DNA from 3 places in the Starkeya nomas genome. Region 2 is predicted to be linked to each of the others. Evidence: predicted binding sites of a transcription regulator. Region 2 holds the regulator's gene; each other region holds the start of a gene.
The links. Region 2 encodes LexA, which represses DNA repair genes until DNA is damaged. Its sites were predicted from a motif close to TGTTCNNNNTGTGTTCNG; they were not measured.
Positions count from the first base shown of each region.

Region 1: a site for LexA is predicted at 4,892-4,909, ahead of STARVERO_RS21395 (DNA recombination protein RmuC). Genes of this name have one in related genera too.
Region 3: a site for LexA is predicted at 4,360-4,377, ahead of ruvC (crossover junction endodeoxyribonuclease RuvC). Genes of this name have one in related genera too.

Region 1 covers NZ_CACSAS010000001.1:4,527,621-4,533,885, reverse strand. The annotation lists gene STARVERO_RS21430 (pyridoxal phosphate-dependent decarboxylase family protein) at 1-474, opposite strand, end outside; gene STARVERO_RS21425 (S24 family peptidase) at 682-1,308, shown strand; gene STARVERO_RS21420 (YMGG-like glycine zipper-containing protein) at 1,382-1,639, opposite strand; gene STARVERO_RS21415 (peroxiredoxin) at 1,856-2,491, shown strand; gene STARVERO_RS21410 (GNAT family N-acetyltransferase) at 2,853-3,317, opposite strand; gene fmt (methionyl-tRNA formyltransferase) at 3,314-4,231, opposite strand; gene def (peptide deformylase) at 4,275-4,829, opposite strand; gene STARVERO_RS21395 (DNA recombination protein RmuC) at 4,940-6,136, shown strand; gene STARVERO_RS21390 (LysR family transcriptional regulator) at 6,233-6,265, shown strand, end outside.
Region 2 covers NZ_CACSAS010000001.1:1,459,337-1,465,601, forward strand. The annotation lists gene trpC (indole-3-glycerol phosphate synthase TrpC) at 1-316, shown strand, start outside; gene moaC (cyclic pyranopterin monophosphate synthase MoaC) at 329-814, shown strand; gene STARVERO_RS07060 (molybdopterin molybdotransferase MoeA) at 827-2,050, shown strand; gene STARVERO_RS07065 (GntR family transcriptional regulator) at 2,175-2,873, shown strand; gene lexA (transcriptional repressor LexA) at 3,090-3,785, shown strand; gene STARVERO_RS07075 (ComEC/Rec2 family competence protein) at 3,779-6,265, opposite strand, start outside.
Region 3 covers NZ_CACSAS010000001.1:3,227,397-3,233,661, reverse strand. The annotation lists gene STARVERO_RS15420 (5-formyltetrahydrofolate cyclo-ligase) at 1-85, shown strand, start outside; gene STARVERO_RS15415 (TIGR00282 family metallophosphoesterase) at 90-902, shown strand; gene STARVERO_RS15410 (YebC/PmpR family DNA-binding transcriptional regulator) at 1,016-1,762, shown strand; gene STARVERO_RS15405 (sulfite exporter TauE/SafE family protein) at 1,902-2,648, opposite strand; gene STARVERO_RS15400 (DMT family transporter) at 2,909-3,847, shown strand; gene STARVERO_RS15395 (COG4315 family predicted lipoprotein) at 3,868-4,263, opposite strand; gene ruvC (crossover junction endodeoxyribonuclease RuvC) at 4,393-4,932, shown strand; gene ruvA (Holliday junction branch migration protein RuvA) at 4,929-5,546, shown strand; gene ruvB (Holliday junction branch migration DNA helicase RuvB) at 5,543-6,265, shown strand, end outside.

The DNA of each region.
Region 1 (6,265 bases), 3.1 Mb from region 2:
CACCGCGCCGCGCGCCGCCGCCAGGCCGACGAAGCTCGCCATGGTCGCGCCGGTGACGAAGCCGACGGAGGATTCCGGCGGCAGGCGCAGCACGTCGAGCAGCCAGCGGGCGGCGACCGTCTCCGACGCCGCGGCGGCGGGGGCCGCCACATGGTTCGCGGTGTTCTGCCCCCAGGCGGCGGTGAGCCAGTCGGCGGCGAGGCCGACCGGGTGCGAGCCGCCGATGACCCAGCCGAAGAAGCGCGGGCCGGTGGTGGCGTGAAGGCCGGGGCCGGCGCAGCGCACCAGATCCTCGATCACGCCGGGGCCGCCCTCGCCCTCCTCCGGCAGCACGCCGTCGAAGGCGCGGACCGCCTCGGCATAGGTTGAGGCGGACTGCGGCGCGGGCGGCGCGGTGCGGTAGGCGGCGGCGTGCCGCGCGGCGCGCATCAGCAGCGCCTCGACCTCGTCCTGCCTCTCCTCGTGCTCCGGCATTCGCGCCCCCTGTTCGATGGGCGGCCATCCTAGGCACCGCCGCCGCGCTGTCCAGATGACCACAAGGGGGTGTGCGCAAGGGCGGCGGAAGAGCTGTGGAGATGGCGGGCGGCCGGCGCGGGCCGGGGCCCCGATCGCGGCTGGACTTCGATCGGATTAGGGTATAATTCCTATGTTTCCGACAAAAATCCGCTTTTCAGGCGCCCCATGCTGACCCATGCCCAGATCTGGCGGGCCGTCGACCGGCTGGCCGAGCAGCACGGCCTGAGCGTCTCCGCGCTCGCCAAGCGCGCCGGTCTCGACGCCACCACCTTCAACCGCTCCAAGCGCGAGGCGCCGGACGGGCGGGCGCGCTGGCCCTCCACCGAGAGCATCGCCAAGATCCTCGCCGCCACCGGCACCGGCCTCGACGATTTCATGGCGCTGATCGACGGCACCGGCACGGCGCGGCGCTCCATCCCGCTGATCGGCTTCGCGCAGGCGGGCGGCGGCGGCTATTTCGACGATGCGGGCTTTCCGGTCGGCGGCTCGTGGGACGAGATCGTCTTCCCCAATGTCGGCGACGAGCACGCCTATGCGCTGGAGATCGCCGGCGATTCCATGCTGCCGCTCTACCGCGACGGCGACGTGGTGGTGGTCTCACCGGCCGCGCCGGTGCGGCGCGGCGACCGCGTGGTGGTGAAGACCCGCGAGGGGGAGGTGCTGGCCAAGGAGCTGAAGCGCCGCACCGCCCGGACGGTGGAGCTGCGCTCGCTCAACCCCGAACATCCCGACCGGCTGCTGCAGGAGGGCGAGATCGCCTGGATCGCCCGCGTGCTGTGGGCGAGCCAGTGACGCCTGCGGAGCCGCCGGCCCCGGATGCGCGGACGGCCCACGACGGGGCCGCCCGTTCCCGTTCTCCGGCGCGTCAGCAGCGCACCGGCACCATGCGGCCGTAATAGTCACGGGCGTAGCAGTCGCCCGGCGAGGTCGCCGCGCCGATCACCGCGCCCGTGCCGGCGCCGACCGCCGCACCGATCGCCGCTCCCCGGCCGCCGCCGGCGATGCCGCCGATGACCGCGCCCGTGCCGCCGCCGATGAGCGCGCCGCCGGCCGTACGCTGCTGCGTGGTGGTGCAGGCCGCGAGGCTGAGCGCGACGACGGAAATGGCAACGATCTTACGCATGACTTCCTCTCCAGATCTGTCGCGGCACCCGCCCCCGCGACCCGTGGGCACGCCGGCGGGAGGGGCCCGACCGGCGCAATAGCGTCCGACAGCGTAAACGTCGCCGGCCGCCTCCGGTTCCGATATTACCGCACATGCGTGGAATTGCGCTTCCTATCGCGCTAGCGCGAAGTATAATACAAAAACAGTAGAATTTTATTCCGTCTGGAGACTGCCATGACCATCCGCCTTGGGGATGTCGTCCCTGATTTCGACGCCGAGACCACCGAAGGCCCCATCCGCTTCCATGAGTGGCTCGGGGATTCGTGGGGCGTGCTGTTCTCCCACCCGAAGAACTTCACGCCGGTCTGCACCACCGAGCTGGGGCAGGTCGCGCGGCTGAAGCCGGAATTCGACCGCCGCAACGTGAAGGTGATCGGCCTGTCCGTCGACCCGCTCGACGCGCATGCCAAATGGTCGGACGACATCGCCGAGACGCAGGGCTACGCGCCGAACTTCCCGCTCATCGCCGACCCCGAGCGCAAGGTCTCTGACCTCTACGACATGATCCACCCCAACGCCTCCGACACGCTGACGGTGCGCTCGGTGTTCGTCGTCGGGCCGGACAAGAAGCTGAAGCTCTCCCTCACCTATCCCGCGAGCGCCGGGCGCAATTTCGACGAGATCCTGCGGGTGATCGACTCGCTCCAGCTCACCGCCACGCACGCCGTCGCCACCCCGGCGAACTGGAAGGACGGCGACGACGTGATCATCGTCCCCTCGGTCAGCGACGAGGCGGCGAAGGAGAAGTTCCCGCAGGGATGGAAGACGCTGAAGCCCTATCTGCGCATCGTCGCCCAGCCGGGGAAGTGAGCGGCTGGCTCCAGAAGCCCGGCGGCGCACTCCCGCATGACAGCGTCATCCCCGGGGTCGCCCCCGGGGATCCACGACTTCTTCGACAGCCAAAGGCGTGGATGGCCGGATCAAGTCCGGCCATGACGATGTTCTCTGTCAAAGGCCGTCCGGGATGACGGCTGGCTCAAGAACACCGTCATCCCCGGGCTTGGCCCGGGGATCCATGACGTCGGTGGCGGGAAAGACGTGGATGGCCGGGTCAAGCCCGGCCATGACGGCGCGAGGGGGGACAGGGCCTTCGCCTCTCCCCGGGCTTCGTCTCTGACACGGCTTCGCCCCGAGGCCCCGCTTCCTTCGCGAGGCCCTCGCTTCCAGCGCCTCAGCGGCCGGTCGGCTTGCGGTACTGGATGAAGCCGGTGCGCTCGGCGACGGCGTTGTAGAGGCGCTGCGCGGTGGCGTTGGTCTCGTGGGTCAGCCAGTAGACCTTGGGCGCCCCCTGCGCGGCGGCGGCCGCGTGGACGTGCTCGATCAGCCGGCGGCCGAGGCCCTGGCCGCGCTGGCCGGCATCGACGAACAGGTCGTTGAGGTCGCACACGTCGCCGACCGCCCAGGTCGAGCGGTGGAAGAGCCAGTGGGCCAGCCCCACCGCCCGCCCCTGCGCGTCGAGGGCGAGGGCGCCGTGCACCGGCTCGGCGGGGTCGATCAGGCGCCGCCAGGTGGTCTCGCTCACCGCGTCGGGCAGTTCCGCCTCGTAGAAGGTGAGATAGGCCTGCCAGAGCGGCAGCCAGAGCGCGTGGTCCGCCGGCGCCAGGGCGCGGATGGTGCTCGTCGGCGTCGCGTTCATTCCAGCACCGTGCCCTTTTCCAGATCGCTGCCGCGCAGGAAATCCGGCGCCGCCATCGCCCGGCTGCCCGCCTTCTGCACCTCCACCAGCCGCACCGCGCCCGACGCGCAGGCGACGGTGAGCCGGTCGTCCAGCAACTCGCCCGGCCGGCCGGCGCCCTCCGCCCGCGTCGAGCGCAGCACCTTCACGCGGGTGCCGGCGAGTTCGAACCACGCGCCGGGGAACGGCGAGAGGCCGCGAATATGGTCGTGCACCGCCTTCGCCGGCTGCGCCCAGTCGATGCGGGTCTCGCCCTTCTCGATCTTGGCGGCGTAGGTGACGCCCGCCTGCGGCTGCGGGGTGAAGGACAGGCCGCCGCGCTCCAGCGCCGCGAGCGCCCGCGCCATCAGATCCCCGCCCACCACCATCAGCCGGTCGTGCAGCTCGCCGGCGGTCATGTCCGCGCCGATGGGCACGCGCTCGACGAGGCCGACCGGGCCGGTGTCGAGCCCGGCCTCCATCTTCATCACCGCGACGCCGGTCTCCGCGTCGCCGGCCATGATGGCGCGCTGGATCGGCGCGGCGCCGCGCCAGCGCGGCAGCAGCGAGGCGTGCAAATTGAGGCAGCCGAGCTTCGGCAGATCGAGGATGGCCTGCGGCAGGATGCGCCCATAGGCCACCACCACGGCGGCGTCCGCCTCAAGCGCGGCGAAGGCGTCGACCGCCTCCTCGCCCTTCAGCGTCGCGGGGGTGAAAACGGGAATGCCGAGCCGTTCGGCCGCGCGGTGCACCGGCGAGGGCACCAGCTCCAGCCCGCGCCGGCCCGCCTGCGCGGGAGCGCGCGTATAGGCGGCGACCACCTCGTGGCCGCTGCCGACGATCTCGACCAGCGTCGGCACCGCGAAATCGGGCGTGCCCATGAAGACGATGCGCATGAGGACTCCCGGTCGGTGCGGAAGGGGGCGGCCGGCGGCGGGATCAGACCCCGTCGCGCTCCTTCTTGGCGAGCTTGGTGAACTTGGTCATCACCCGGTCGCGCTTGAGCTTGGAGATGTGGTCGATGAACAGCACGCCGTTGAGATGGTCGATCTCGTGCTGCACGCAGGTGGCGAGCAGCCCGTCGGCGTCGATCTCCCGCGTCTCGCCGTTGAGGTCCATGTAGCGCACCCGCACGCGGGCGGGACGCTCCACGTCCGCATAATATTCCGGGATCGACAGGCAGCCTTCCGCGTAGACCGAAAGCTCCTCCGAGGCGGAGACGACCTCCGGGTTGATCAGCGCCAGCGGACGCTTCTCGACCTCGCGCTCGTCGCCCTCCTCCCGGTCCTCGGCCTCGCGCGGGCCGACATCGATGGTGACGATGCGCTCGGGCACGCCGACCTGGATCGCGGCCAGGCCGATGCCCGGCGCGTCATACATGGTCTCGAACATGTCCTCGACGATGGCGCGCACGCGCGCATCGACCCGCACCACGGGATCGGAAATCAGCCGCAGGCGGGAATCGGGAAGGATAACGAGAGGGCGTATCGACATGCCGTTCAGATAAGCGCTGGCCCGCCCGCGGTCAACGGAGGCGCGGCGGCGCGCCGCGCCGATGTTCACTTTCCGTTCGCTCACCCGGCCGAATCTGCTAGAAGGACGCGATGGATCAGGTTCTGTTCGTCCTCGGCACGCACCCGGTGACGCTGGCGCAGGTGCTCGCCGGCGCGGGGGCGCTCGGCTTCCTGCTGCTCGTCGCCGTGCTGCGGGCGATCTCGCGCAGCGCCCGGCAGAACGCCGCCGAGGCCGACGAGCAGGCCCGCCGCGCCGACGAGCTGGAGGAACAGCTCGCCGCGCTCTCCCGGACGCAGGCGGAAACCATCGGCCGCGTGCAGTCCATGGCCGAGGTGCTGGCCCAGCGGCAGGGCGAGCTGGCCCGCGCCGTCGCCGAACGGCTGGACGCCACCACCCACCGCATGGGCGAGAGCCTGGCGCGCTCGGCCGAGGCGACGCATGAGAACCTCGCCAAGCTGAACGAGCGCCTCGCGCTGGTCGATCAGGCGCGGCTCTCGCTCGGGGAACTGTCCGGGCAGGTGATGAGCCTGCGCGAGACGCTCTCCAACAAGCAGGCGCGCGGCGCCTTCGGCGAGGGACGGCTGCAGGCGATCATCGCCGACGGCCTGCCGCGCGACAGCTTCGCCTTCCAGCACACGCTGGCCAACGGGCGGCGCGCCGACTGCGCGATCTTCCTGCCCGGCGACAAGCGCCCGCTGCTCGTCGATTCGAAGTTCCCGCTGGAAGCGGTGACCGCCTTCCGCGAGGCGCAGACCGAGGAGAGCCGCCGGCAGGCCCAGACCCGGCTGAAGGGCGATGTCGGCAAGCATGTGAAGGACATCGCCGAGCGCTACCTCGTCAGCGGCGAGACGCAGGACATCGCGTTGATGTTCGTGCCCTCGGAATCGGTCTATGCCGAGCTGCACGAGCATTTCGACGAGGTGATCCAGCAGGCGTTCCGCGCCCGCGTGGTGATCGTCTCGCCTTCGCTGCTGATGCTCGCCGTGCAGGTGGTGCAGGCGATCTGCAAGGATGCGCGCATGCGCGAGCAGGCGGACCTCATCCGCGCCGAATGCGGCAGGCTGGTCGCCGATGTCGTGCGGCTGCGCGACCGGGTCGGCAACCTGCAGAAGCACTTCGGGCAGGTGAACGAGGACGTGGCGCAGGCGCTGACCTCCGCCGACAAGATCGCCAAGCGCGGGGCGCGCATCGAGCAGCTCGAATTCGAGGGCGAGGCGATACCGGCCGGCGAGCCGGATCTGCCGGACACGCTGCCCCTGCTCGGCCTGCGCGGCGCGGCGGAATAGCGCCGGCTGATTTTCATCGCTCCAATTCGCAGGCGCGGCGCGCTCTGATAGTCTGATAGAATCTTTCTATCGTGCTCGCATCAGGAAGCGTCCCGCGTGATCGACCGTTTCGAACTTCTGCTCGCGCTC
Region 2 (6,265 bases):
GGATGCGCTGGTCGAGGTGCATTCCGACGAAGAACTCGACCGCGCACTGACGCTGCCGGCCAAACTCGTCGGCATCAACAACCGCAATCTGCGCACCTTCGAAGTGACGCTCGAAACCTCCGAGCGGCTGGCACCGCGCATTCCGGCGGATCGCGTCATCGTCGGCGAGAGCGGCATCTTCACGCCGGACGACATCGCCCGGCTCGCCAAGGTGGATATCGACACCATCCTCGTCGGCGAAAGCCTGATGCGGCAGGCTGATGTCGCGGCGGCGACGCGCGCGCTGCTGGCGCGCCCCGTCCGCGCGGCCGGCTGAGGATACGCGGCGATGGCCGACGAGCCCCGCCTCACCCATCTCGACGCCACCGGCGCGGCGAACATGGTCGATGTCGCCGACAAGGCCGTCACTGACCGCGTGGCGGTCGCCGAGGGCGCCGTGCGTATGCAGGGCGAGACGCTCGACCTCATTCTCTCCGGCAACGCGAAGAAGGGCGACGTGATCGGCACGGCGCGCCTCGCCGGCATCATGGCCGCCAAGCGCACGCATGAGTTGATCCCGCTCTGCCATGCGCTGCTGCTTTCCAAGGTCGCGGTGGAGATCGAGCCCGCCCCGTCCCTGCCCGGCCTGATCGTGCGCGCCATGGTCCGCACCACCGGCCAGACCGGAGTGGAGATGGAGGCACTGACCGCCGTCTCCGTCGCCTGCCTCACCGTCTACGACATGGCGAAGGCGGTCGATCGCGGCATGCGGATCGAGAGTGTGCGCCTGCTGGAGAAGTCCGGCGGCCGCTCCGGCCACTGGCAGGGTGAATAGCGGAGGCGCGTCATGGCCCTGATGCCGGTCGAGGAAGCGCTGGCGCGGCTGCTGGGCGCTGCGGAGCCGCTCGCCGCCGAGACGGTTCCGCTGGCCGAAGCGGCGGGGCGCGTGCTCGCCGCCCCCGTCGTTGCCCGCCGCACCACGCCCGGCGCGGACGTCTCTGCCATGGACGGCTATGCGGTGCGGGCGCAGGACACCGCGACCATCCCCGCCACGCTGCGGCTGATCGGCGAATCCGCCGCCGGCCGGCCCTTCCCCGGACCGGTCGAGCCCGGCACGGCGGTGCGCATCTTCACCGGCGCCGTGCTTCCCACGGGCGCCGATGCCATCGTCATCCAGGAAGATACCACGCGGGCCGGCGAGAACGTTACCGTGAACGAGGCCGCCACCATAGGACGGCACATCCGCAAGGCAGGCGGCGATTTTGCGACTGGCGAGACGCTGCTAGCCCCCGGCCACAAGCTGCGCGCGCGCGATCTCGCGCTGGTCGCCGCCGCCGATGTCGCCGAGGTGAGGGTGGCCCGCCGCCCCCGCGTCGCGCTCCTCTCCACCGGCGACGAACTGGTGCGCCCCGGCGCGGGAGCGCAGGCTCATCAGGTGATCGTCTCCAACATCTATTCGGTCTCCGCCCTCGCCCGAGGCGCAGGCGCCGAGGTAATCGACCTCGGCATCCTGCCCGACAACATGGAAGCAACGCAGCGGGGCGTGCGCGCGGCGCTGGACGGAGGCTTCGACGTGCTGGTGACGACCGGCGGCGCCTCGGTCGGCGACCACGATCTCATCGCACCCGCGCTGACCGCGCAGGGCATCGAGCTGGCGGTTCACAAGATCGCCCTGCGCCCCGGCAAGCCGCTGATGTTCGGCCGCAGTTCCGGCGGCGCCGGCACCCAGGTGCTCGGACTGCCGGGCAACCCGGTCTCCGCCCATGTCTGCGCCCTGCTGTTCCTCGTGCCCCTGCTGAAGGCCATGCAGGGGCTGGCGGTGCCGGCCCAGCCGGACCTTCGCCCCGCCCGGCTCGGCGCCGACGTGAAGGCCAACGAGCAGCGCATGGACTTCCAGCGCGCCGAGATCATCGGCCGCGAAGGCGACCTGCCGGTGGTGCGCCCGCTCCCCGTGCAGGACAGTTCTATGCTGCGCAACCTCGCCCGCGCCGATGTGCTGCTCGTACGCCCGCCGCACGCACCTGCCGCCAGCGCGGGCGATCCCTGCGAGATCCTGCCGCTCGAGGATTGACCGCTGCGTCCGCGGCCCTCCCCCGGGCACGCATGTCGCACACGAAGCGCTTGGTAACCGGCGGCCTGCCCTTTATGGATGCCGGAGACGGTGTCCCGCCGCCTCACCTGATTGTCTGTCGCGCATGTCGGCCTCTCGTTCTCGCCCGCCGCTCGACCCGTCTGCCGGCAATGTCCGGCGCGGGCGGCCCACGCGCGCCGAAGAACTGCGCACCCAGCTTGCCGACGAGATCACCCGCGGCCTGCTGCTTCCCGGCACCGCTCTCGACGAATCCGCGCTGGCCGCCCGCTTCGGCGTCTCGCGCACTCCAGTGCGTGAAGCCCTCCGCGAACTGACCGCTTCCGGTCTGGTCGAGACCCGTCCCCATCGTGGAGCCGTCGTCGCCCGGCCCGGCGCCGAGCGATTGCAGAACATGTTCCAGGTGATGGCGGAGCTGGAAGCACTCAGCGCGAGCCTCTGCGCGCTCCACATGACACCGCAGGAGAGGCGCGAACTCGAGGACCTGCACGCCCGGATGGGCGAGTTGATGCGCCAGGGCGACTTCGCCGCCTATCGGGAGGCGAATGAGCGCTTCCACGCCGCGATCTATGCCGGCAGCCACAATGGCTACCTCATCGAGCTCGCCATCGGCACGCGACAGCGGCTTTCGCCCTTCCGCCGTGCTCAATTCCGCGCGCTCGGCCGCCTCGCACTCTCGCACACGGAGCACGAACGGGTGACGATCGCCATCCTTCGCGGAGAACGCGAGGCCGCAGCAAACGCCATGCGCAGCCACATCGCCATCATCCAGGACGCCTACGAGCAATACGCCCAGTCTCTCTGAGTCGAGCGATTCGCGATGGCCGCGCCGGTCCGGGAGCGGCCCGCACGCGCTGCCCGCTGCACGGCATTTCCGCTCAGAACCCTTGCAAACTCTGGCCTCGGCACCACGCATCAGCCTTAGCGAACCCTTTACCCATTGTGGAACACAATAGGAACGGATAGTATTTGTTCGTGATTTGTTTCATCTCGGCGCCGGCCGATAGACGGGATCCGTTGGATGCTCACCCGCAAACAGCATGAGTTGCTCCTGTTCATCAATGAACGCCTGCAGCAGGACGGCGTGCCGCCGTCCTTCGAGGAGATGAAGGACGCGCTCGATCTGAGGTCGAAGTCGGGGATTCACCGGCTCATCACGGCGCTGGAAGAACGCGGTTTCATCCGGCGCCTGCCCAATCGGGCGCGGGCCTTGGAAGTCGTGCGCCTGCCGGAGGACGCGCAGCCGCCCAAGCCGGCCCGCCCCTTCGCGCCCAGCGTCATCGAGGGGAGCCTCGGGCGTACGCAGGCAGCGAACGAGGATGAAGATCCCCGGCATGTGGTGCCGATTCCGGTAATGGGCCGGATCGCCGCCGGCACACCGATCTCGGCCATTCAATCGCGCGACCACACGATCAGCATGCCCCCGGAAATGCTGGCGGGCGGCGAGCATTTTGCGCTGGAAGTGCGCGGCGACTCGATGGTCGAGGCCGGCATTCTCGACGGCGATCTGGCGTTGATCCGCAAATGCGACACCGCCAACACCGGCGAAATCGTGGTGGCGCTGATCGACGATGAGGAAGCAACGCTGAAGCGCCTGCGCCGCAAGGGCGCCTCTGTGGCGCTGGAAGCTGCCAATCCAGCCTATGAAACGCGGATCTTCGGCCCCGACCGGGTACGCATCCAGGGCAAGCTGGTTGGCTTGTTCCGCCGCTACTGAGCAGCCGCGGGGTTTTCCGGCGGCACATCACTATCGACGTCGTCCGGTACCAGTACTGCATCGAGGTTGTCGAAGGCATCGGGCCGCACTGGTGGCGGATTCCGGGTTCCCGTTGAGCGGGAAGCAGACTTGATGATCATGACGCCAGGATGCTCGGAAACAGTGCCGCGGACGTCCGGCTCCCATGGTCGCGTTCCTTTGGCGGGGCGCCCCGGAATGAAGCGCTCGCCGTCATCTCCAAATAAATAGCCGGCTACGCTTGAGGTCGGATTGCGTGTATCGACCCGGATCACCGTCGCAGCACAATCCCGCGGCGGCGCGAAGGGCGTCACCAGAATGGCGGCGAGGCGGCAATCGTCCTCCAACGAGTCGCGATGGCGGGAGAGCGCAACGAGGTGCCCATCCGCCAGCGGCAGGGTGCAACCGACGGCGTCGCAGGCGGCTCTCGCGACAAGCTCCTTTTTTCCGACACGGGCGCGGTCTCCGTCCGCGTTCAGCCACTGCTCCACGGCAAAGCGATCGGAGAGCCCAGGCAGGCGATCGCCCATGACATCGAGCATGCCGTCTGGGCCCCGCACCGCGACGGTACGCGCCTGCGCGTCGACGAGAAGATCGGGCCTCGGCGCCATCGCCGCCAGCCCGACTGCGACGGCAACGCAGGCCGGCGCCAGGAGGATCAGGCGCGTGCGCGACAGGCACAGAACGACGAGTGCCAGGCTGAACAGCGCGATGCTTGCCGCGGGCATCGCCCGCACGCCCCGGTCAGCACCGGGCAGCGCCGCAACGGCATCGGATATGGCCTGCATGACGCCGAGCCCCCACCCCATCACGTGCCACGCCGGCGCATCCCAGCCGAACGGCATGAGCACCGAGCCGATCAGGCCCGCCGGCATGACGGCGAAGGAAACCACCGGCATGGCGGCGAGATTGGCCAGCAGGCTCAGCGGCGCCAGGCGCTGGAAGTGGAAGGCGGCATAGGGTGCCGTGGCGAGCCCGGCCGCCAGCGAGGCCAGCACCAGCGCCGCCACATAGCGGACCGGCATGCCAAGGCGCGGCATGCCGAGCCAGGAGCCATCCTGCGCTACGCCGGGCGGCCGAGTGACGTAGGAACCGAAGCGCTCATACGCCGCGACCAGCGCCAGCGTGGCGGCGAAGGACATCTGCGCGCCGGGATCGAGCACGGCCCAGGGCGTCAGGGCCATGACCACCAGCGCCGCCACCGCCAGCGTCCGCAATGTGAGAGCCGGGCGTCCCAGCATCACGCCCGCCAGCACCAGCAGCGTCATCACATAGGCTCTCTGGGTCGGCACTTCGACGCCCGACAGCAGCAGGTAGAAGCTCGCCGACAAGGCCGCCGGCACCGCCGCCCAGGACTTGATCGGCCACGAAAGGGCGAGCCCCGGCACAAGGGCGAGCAGCGCCCGCACGAGGAAGAACACCGTGCTGGCCACCAGCGCCATGTGCAGGCCGGAAATCGAGAGCACATGCGAGAGGCCGGAGATACGCATGCTCTCCTCGATCGGCTCGCCTACCGCGTCGCGCAGGCCGGTGACCAGCGCCACTGCTACCCCACCCTCCGGGCCGGGCAGCGCGTGGCGGATGCGCTCGGCTATGGAGTGTCTGACCTCGTCGAGCCATGTCGCAGCCCGCAGCCGCCATGGCAGGGGCCTCGGCGCCGGGCTCGCCTGCGGCCGTCCGAGCGCGAAGCCGGTGGCCCCGATCCCGTCGAACCAGATCGACCGACCAAAATCGAATCCGCCGGGATAGGCCGGCCCCGGAAGGGGGCCGAGCGAGGCGCGCAGCTTCACGTGGCTGCCGACCGACGGCGGATCACGTCCCGCGAGCGTCACACGCACGCGCTCCGGTGGATGTTCCATAGGGCGGGTGAAGCCGGTTACCGCCAGCGTGATGCGGCTGCCACGCGGGCGCTGCTCCGCAGCCTCGACAAAGCCGGCCACTTCCGCCGCATTCAACGTCTCCGCCAGCACGGGATGCGCCATGCGCTGCACCTGCAGGCTCGATACGGCGAAGCCCAGCGCAATGACGGCCAGCCATGCGAAGAGATGGAAACCGAACGGCCGCGCACGCGACCACAGCGCCAGCGCCGCGAAGGTGAATGCCGGCACCAATCCGACATAGGGCAAGGGCTCGTAGGGAGCGGCAAAATACGCCCCGGCGCCGATCGCGAAACCGATCGGCAGGAAGAGAAAGGCGCGCCGATCCTCGATTTCGTGCGCCATGGCGCCGGCGAGACGGCCCGCGAGCGCACCGAGAGGCGGCCCAAACCCCTTCCGTACGCCGGTTTGTCGTACCGATATTCCGGCGGCGAGCACCGACGCTCGGGCCCGCCGCTGCGCACCCGTTTTGCCCTCCGGTCCGTGCTGCGGCGGCACCTGCCCCTGCACGCCCTGCCCGCCCCTTTCACGCACGCGCCCGTCGTGCGGTTTCGCATTGACCCGCCCGCCGGGCAAAGCCGCGCT
Region 3 (6,265 bases), 1.8 Mb from region 2:
TGCCGCCGTGCCCGCCGAACCGCATGACGAGCGGCTGGACGCCATCGCCACGGATGCCGGCATCGTGCGCCCGGCGGAGGACTGAACGAATGCGCCTACTCTTTCTCGGCGACGTGGTCGGGCGCCCCGGCCGGCAGGTCGTGCTCGAACACCTGCCGCGCCTGCGCGAGCGCTGGGAACTCGATTTCGTCGTGGTGAACGGCGAGAACGCCGCCGGCGGCTTCGGCATCACCGAGGCGATCTACGAGGAATTCCTTGAAGCCGGCGCCGACGCGGTGACGCTCGGCAACCATGCCTTCGACCAGCGCGAGGCGCTGGTCTTTATCGAGCGCGCGCCGCGGCTGGTGCGTCCGGCCAATTTCCCGCCCGGCACGCCGGGTCGCGGGGCGGCGCTGGTGGAGGCGCGCAACGGCGCGCAGGTGCTCGTCGTCAACATCATGGGTCGGGTCTTCATGGACCCGCTGGACGACCCCTTCGCCGCCATCGACCGCGAGCTCGACGCCGCGCCGCTCGGGCAGGTGGCGGATGCGACCATCGTCGATTTCCATGCGGAGACCACCAGCGAGAAGCAGGCCTTTGGGCACTGGTGCGACGGGCGCGCCAGCCTCGTCCTCGGCACGCACACCCATGTGCCCACCGCCGACTACCGCATCCTGCCCGGTGGCACCGCCTACATGACCGATGTCGGCATGTGCGGCTCCTATGACGGGGTGATCGGCATGGACAAGGAGGAGCCGCTGCGCCGCTTCACCCGCAAGATCGGCGCGACGCGCTTCGAGCCGGCGGGCGGGGCGGGGACGCTTTCAGGCCTCGCGGTGGAGACCGATGCCGGCCTTGCCGTCCGGGTCGCGCCGGTGCGGATCGGTGGCGCGCTGGAAGAGACGGTGCCCTCCTTCTGGTAGAAGGCTCCCGCTTTACGTGCGCATGCCCTCTCGCCTATAAGCCGCGCACCCAATTTTTCAGGACTTCAATGCGGCCGGGCGGCAAGTCCGTCCGGGACGACGTGGAGGCGGCGATGGCCGGGCATTCGCAATTCAAGAACATCATGCACCGCAAGGGCAAGCAGGACGCGGTGCGTTCCAAGCTGTTCTCCAAGCTGGCGCGTGAAATCACCGTCGCCGCCAAGATGGGCATGCCCGACCCGAACATGAATCCGCGCCTGCGCGCCGCCATTCTCGCGGCCCGCGCGGAAAACATGCCGAAGGACAATATCGACCGCGCGATCAAGAAGGCGGCCGGTGGCGACGCGGAGAACTATGACGAGATCCGCTACGAGGGCTACGGCCCCGGCGGTGTCGCCGTCATCGTCGAGGCGCTGACCGACAACCGCAACCGCACCGCCTCGGAAGTGCGCTCCTATTTCACCAAGTCTGGCGGCTCGCTGGCCGAGACGGGCGCGGTGTCCTTCATGTTCGACCGCATCGGCGTCGTCGAGTTCGACGCCGCCAAGGCTTCGGGCGACGACATGCTGGAAGCCGCCATCGACGCCGGTGCGGACGATGTGTCCTCTGACGAGGACGGCCACGAGATCGTCTGCTCGGTGGAGAACCTGCACGAGGTGGCCCGCGCGCTCGAAGCCAAGTTCGGCGAGCCGCGCAAGTCCGGCCTCGTCTGGCGCCCGCAGAACACCATCGCCGTGGACGACGAGACGGCGGAGAAGCTGATCCGGCTCGTCGACACGCTGAACGACAATGACGACGTGCAGAACGTCTACGCCAATTTCGAAGTGTCCGAGGCGATGCTGGCGAAGATGAGCGACTGAGGGCTCACGCGACAGTCGTCATCCCGGATGGAACACCGTCATGCCCGGCCTCGTGCCGGGCATTCGCGTCTTCGGGACAGGGCGAAATCGTGGATGGCCGGGCCAGGCCCGGCCATGACGCTGCATGGAATGGCAGTGATTACCGGCCGAGCAGGACGTCGAACAGCGGCAGGCTGAGCAGCGCGGCGGCGGCGATGACCCAGTAGGCGGCGATGCGGTAGGCACGGTCGGACGCGCCGCGAAAGGCGCGCGCCCCGGCATAGAGGCCGATCGCATAGGCCGGGCCCAGCAGCAGCACCAGCCGCCCGACCTCGGCGGTCATCATGCCGTTGGCGATGTAGGTCGTGCCGCTGGCGAGCGTGACCAGCGCGAAGAAGCCGAACAGGTTCGCCCGCACGAGCGCCGAGGGCTGGCCGCTGCCGAGCCAGTAGGCGACGACGGCGGGCCCGGACATCTGCGCGGCGCCGCCGAAGAAGCCGGCGACGGCGCCGACCGACAGCGTCGTCGGCAGGTTCTGCCGGCCGGAATGGCGCCAGCCCGACACCAGCAGCGCGAGCAGGCCGAGGCTGAGCGCCGCCAGCGACCAGCGCAGCAGCAGCGGGTCGAGATGCTTCAGCACCCACACGCCCAGCGGCACCATGACCACGGCGCCGACCGCGAGCGGCGCCACCTGCCGCCAGAGGCAGGCGCGCAGCGCCGGCACCAGGAAGGGCAGGGTCAGCACGGTGTCGATGACGAGCAGGGAGGGCGCGGCCACCTGCGGCCCGAAGGCGGCGCTCACCAGCGGCACGTAAATGAGCGCGCCGCCGAAGCCGGAAAAGCCGCGCGTGACGCCGGCGACGAGCGCCGTGAGGAAGGCCCAGGAGAGGGCCGGATCGAACGACATGGAAGGAAACCGGGCCCGAACGCGCCGCGCGAGAGCGTGCCGGCGAGACCTAATCCGGCGCCTCCGGCCCGTCAACGCGGAAATCGATGGTTGCGGCCGTTCCATCGCGTTTGCTGCTTTGTCGCTTTCGCCCTCCCATCGCGTTTGCTGAACGTGCCTATTCGGAAAACTCGTTTGCCGGAAAGGATCGCGCGCGGCACATTCGCGGCAACCTGCCGCCTCGCGGCCCCCATCGCCGCCTCGGCGGCCGGACCTTGAACATGGAAAAGCCCCTGGCTCCCGCGGCGACCCGCGCCGCGGCCGATCCACCCCTTTCCGACCGCTTCGTCGGCATCGGCTGCGCGCTGCTCGCCATCGCCATCTGGGGCGGCTGGATCGTGTCCACCCGCCATGCCGTGCACGGCCACCTGCCGCCGGCGACGGTGGGATGGCTGCGCTTCATCGTTCCCGCGACCGTGCTCGCACCGGCCTGGATACGGGTCGGGCTGTGGCCGAAGAGCGGGCTGGTTCCCTTCGTGCTCTGTTTTTTCGGAGCCGGGGGAATCTTCTTCCTCGTCGTCGCCAACGCGATGCGCTTCGTGCCGGCCGCCGATGTCGGCCCGCTGCTGCCCGGCACCATGCCGCTGATCGTGGCGGCGATCTCGGTGCTGTTCCTGCGCGAGCGGCTGGGCCGCCTGCGGGCGCTCGGCTTCCTGTGCATCGCCCTTGGCGTGCTGACGCTCGGCGGGCGGGGACTGCTGTTCCCGGAGGACGGCGCCTGGCGCGGGCACCTGCTGCTGCTGAGCGGCGCGGCGATGTGGGCGGGCTACACGCTGGCTTTCCGCCGCACCGGCATGAAGGCGACGGAGATCGTCGGGCTGGTCGGGCTGTGGTCGACGCTCATCCTGACGCCCTACGGCCTGCCGGGGGTGATCGACGCGGTGTCGAGCGGCTACGGCATGGAGGTGCTGGTCCAGCTGCTCATCCAGGGGCTGCTGTCCGGCGTCGTGGCGCTGGTGGCCTTCGGCATCGCCATCGAACGGCTCGGCTCCTCGCGCGCGGCCGCCTTCACCGGGCTGGTGCCGGCGCTCGCGGCGCTGATCGCCGTGCCGGTGCTCGGCGAGCACCCGGACGCGGCGGCGATGATCGGCGTGGCGGCGACGGGCGTGGGCGTGGCGCTGGCGAGCGGCGCTTTCGGAGCGCCGCGCGCCAGCCGCTGAAGCCGGAGGAGGGTGGCCGCCTAGTCGTTGACGGCGTGCCAGACGCCGCCGCGCCCGTCGCCCAGCTTGTCGCCCTTCTTCTTGTCGCCGGCGAAGAAATAGACTGGCTTGCCGTCATAGGCCCATTGCTGCGCGCCATCCTTGCGGGGGACGAGGGTCCAGCCGCTCTTCATCTTCGCGCCTTCCTTGCCGAGATAGGGCGGCCAGTTGGCGGCGCAGGAATCGTAGCAGCTGGGCATGCCGCCGGCGTCGGAATCGAAGATGTAGAGCGTCATGCCGTTGGGGGCGGTGAGCAGGCCGGCGGCCTGGGCGGGCACCAGGGTGGACATGCCGAGCAGGAGAAGACCGGCGGCGGTGCCGGCGCCGCGCGCGAGGCGTTGGCGGCTGAGGCTCGGGCGGGCGAGAAGAGTGCTCATGGCGTTTCTCCGGGGTGAGAGCCCCTTAATCCCGCGTTCACCATGTTCCCTTTCCGTGGCGAAGTCGCGGCGATGGCGGAGGTCCTCGGTACTAGGCGTTCGTCATTTGTTCGGCTACGCACTGTGCGTATGGCGCCGCATCCGATTCGCATTCTCGGGCTCGATCCGGGCCTCCGCCGCACCGGCTGGGGGGTGATCGAGGCCGTGGGAACGCGGCTCTCCTTCATCGCCTGCGGCACGGTGATGCCGCCCGAGGACGGGGAGCTGGCGATGCGGCTCGCCCATCTCCACACCGAGCTGGCCGCCGTGCTGCGGAATTTCGTGCCCGACGAGGCGGCGGTGGAGGAGACCTTCGTCAACATGAACCCGGCCTCGACGCTGAAGCTGGGGCAGGCGCGCGGCGTGGTGATGCTCACCCCGGCGCTGGCGGGCGTGCCGGTCGCCGAATACGCGGCGCTGCTGGTCAAGAAGACCGTGGTGGGTGCCGGCCGGGCCGACAAGACGCAGATACGCATGATGATGAAGGTGCTGCTGCCGCAGGCGGACTTCGAGACCGACGACGCGGCGGACGCGCTTGCCGTCGCCGTGACCCATGCGCAGCATCGCGGGATGGCGGCGATGAAGGCGGCGATGGCGGACAAGCTGGCGAGCAGGGTGGCGGCGCGATGATCGGGAAGCTCAAGGGTCTCGTCGACAGCTATGGCGACGACCACGTGATCCTCGACGTGCAGGGGGTCGGCTACCTCGTGCACTGCTCGGCCCGCACGCTGCAGGCGCTGCCCTCGGTCGGGGAGGCGGCGACGTTGTTCATCGAGACCTTCGTGCGCGAGGACATGATCCGTCTCTACGGCTTCGTCTCGCAGGCCGAGAAGTCGTGGTTCCTTCTGCTTCAGAACGTGCAGGGCGTCGGCTCCAAGGTGGCGCTGAGCGTGCTCTCCACCCTCTCCCCTTCCGAGCTCGCCAACGCCGTGGCGCTTGGCGATCGGGCCATGGTGGCGCGCGCCAACGGCGTCGGCCCGAAGGTCGCCGCCCGCATCGTCGCCGAGCTGAAGGACAAGGCGCCGGGCTTCGCCGATGTCGATCCGGCGGTGGCGGGGCTTGCCGCCTCGCTCGACGAGAAGCGGGCGCCCGCCCCGGTGGCCGACGCGGTCTCGGCGCTGGTCAATCTCGGCTATGCGCAGATCCAGGCGAGCGCCGCCGTGGCGGCGGCGCTGCGCGAGGGGGGCGAGGAGGCCGATACCGCCAAGCTCATCCGGCTCGGGCTTAAGGAACTGGCGCGATGAACACCAAGCGCCTCATCACGCCCGACAAGCGCGAGGAGGATCTCACCGAAGCCTCCCTGCGCCCGCAGAATCTCGCTGAATTCGTCGGGCAGGAGCAGGCGCGCGCCAATCTCGACGTCTTCATCAGGGCGGCGAAGACGCGCGGCGAGGCGCTCGATCATGTGCTGTTCGTCGGTCCGCCGGGGCTGGGCAAGACCACGCTGGCGCAGATCGTGGCGCGCGAGCTGGGCGTCGGCTTCCGCGCCACCTCCGGCCCCGTCATCGCCAAGGCCGGCGATCTCGCCGCGCTGCTGACGAACCTCGAGGAGCGCGACGTGCTCTTCATCGACGAGATCCACCGGCTCAATCCGGCGGTGGAGGAAATCCTCTACCCGGCGATGGAGGATTACGAGCTCGACCTCATCATCGGCGAAGGGCCGGCGGCGCGCTCGGTGAAGATCTCGCTGTCGAAGTTCACGCTGGTGGGCGCGACCACGCGCTCGGGCCTGCTGACGACGCCGCTGCGCGATCGCTTCGGCATTCCGATCCGGCTGAATTTCTACACCGTCGACGAGCTGGAACTGGTCGTCACACGCGGCGCGCGGGTGCTGGGCATCCCGATCTCCAAGGACGGCGCGCGCGAGATCGCCCGCCGGGCGCGCGGCACGCCGCGCATCGCCGGGCGGCTGCTGCGCCGGGTGCGCGACTTCGCGCTGGTGGCAGGCAAGGAGATCATCGAC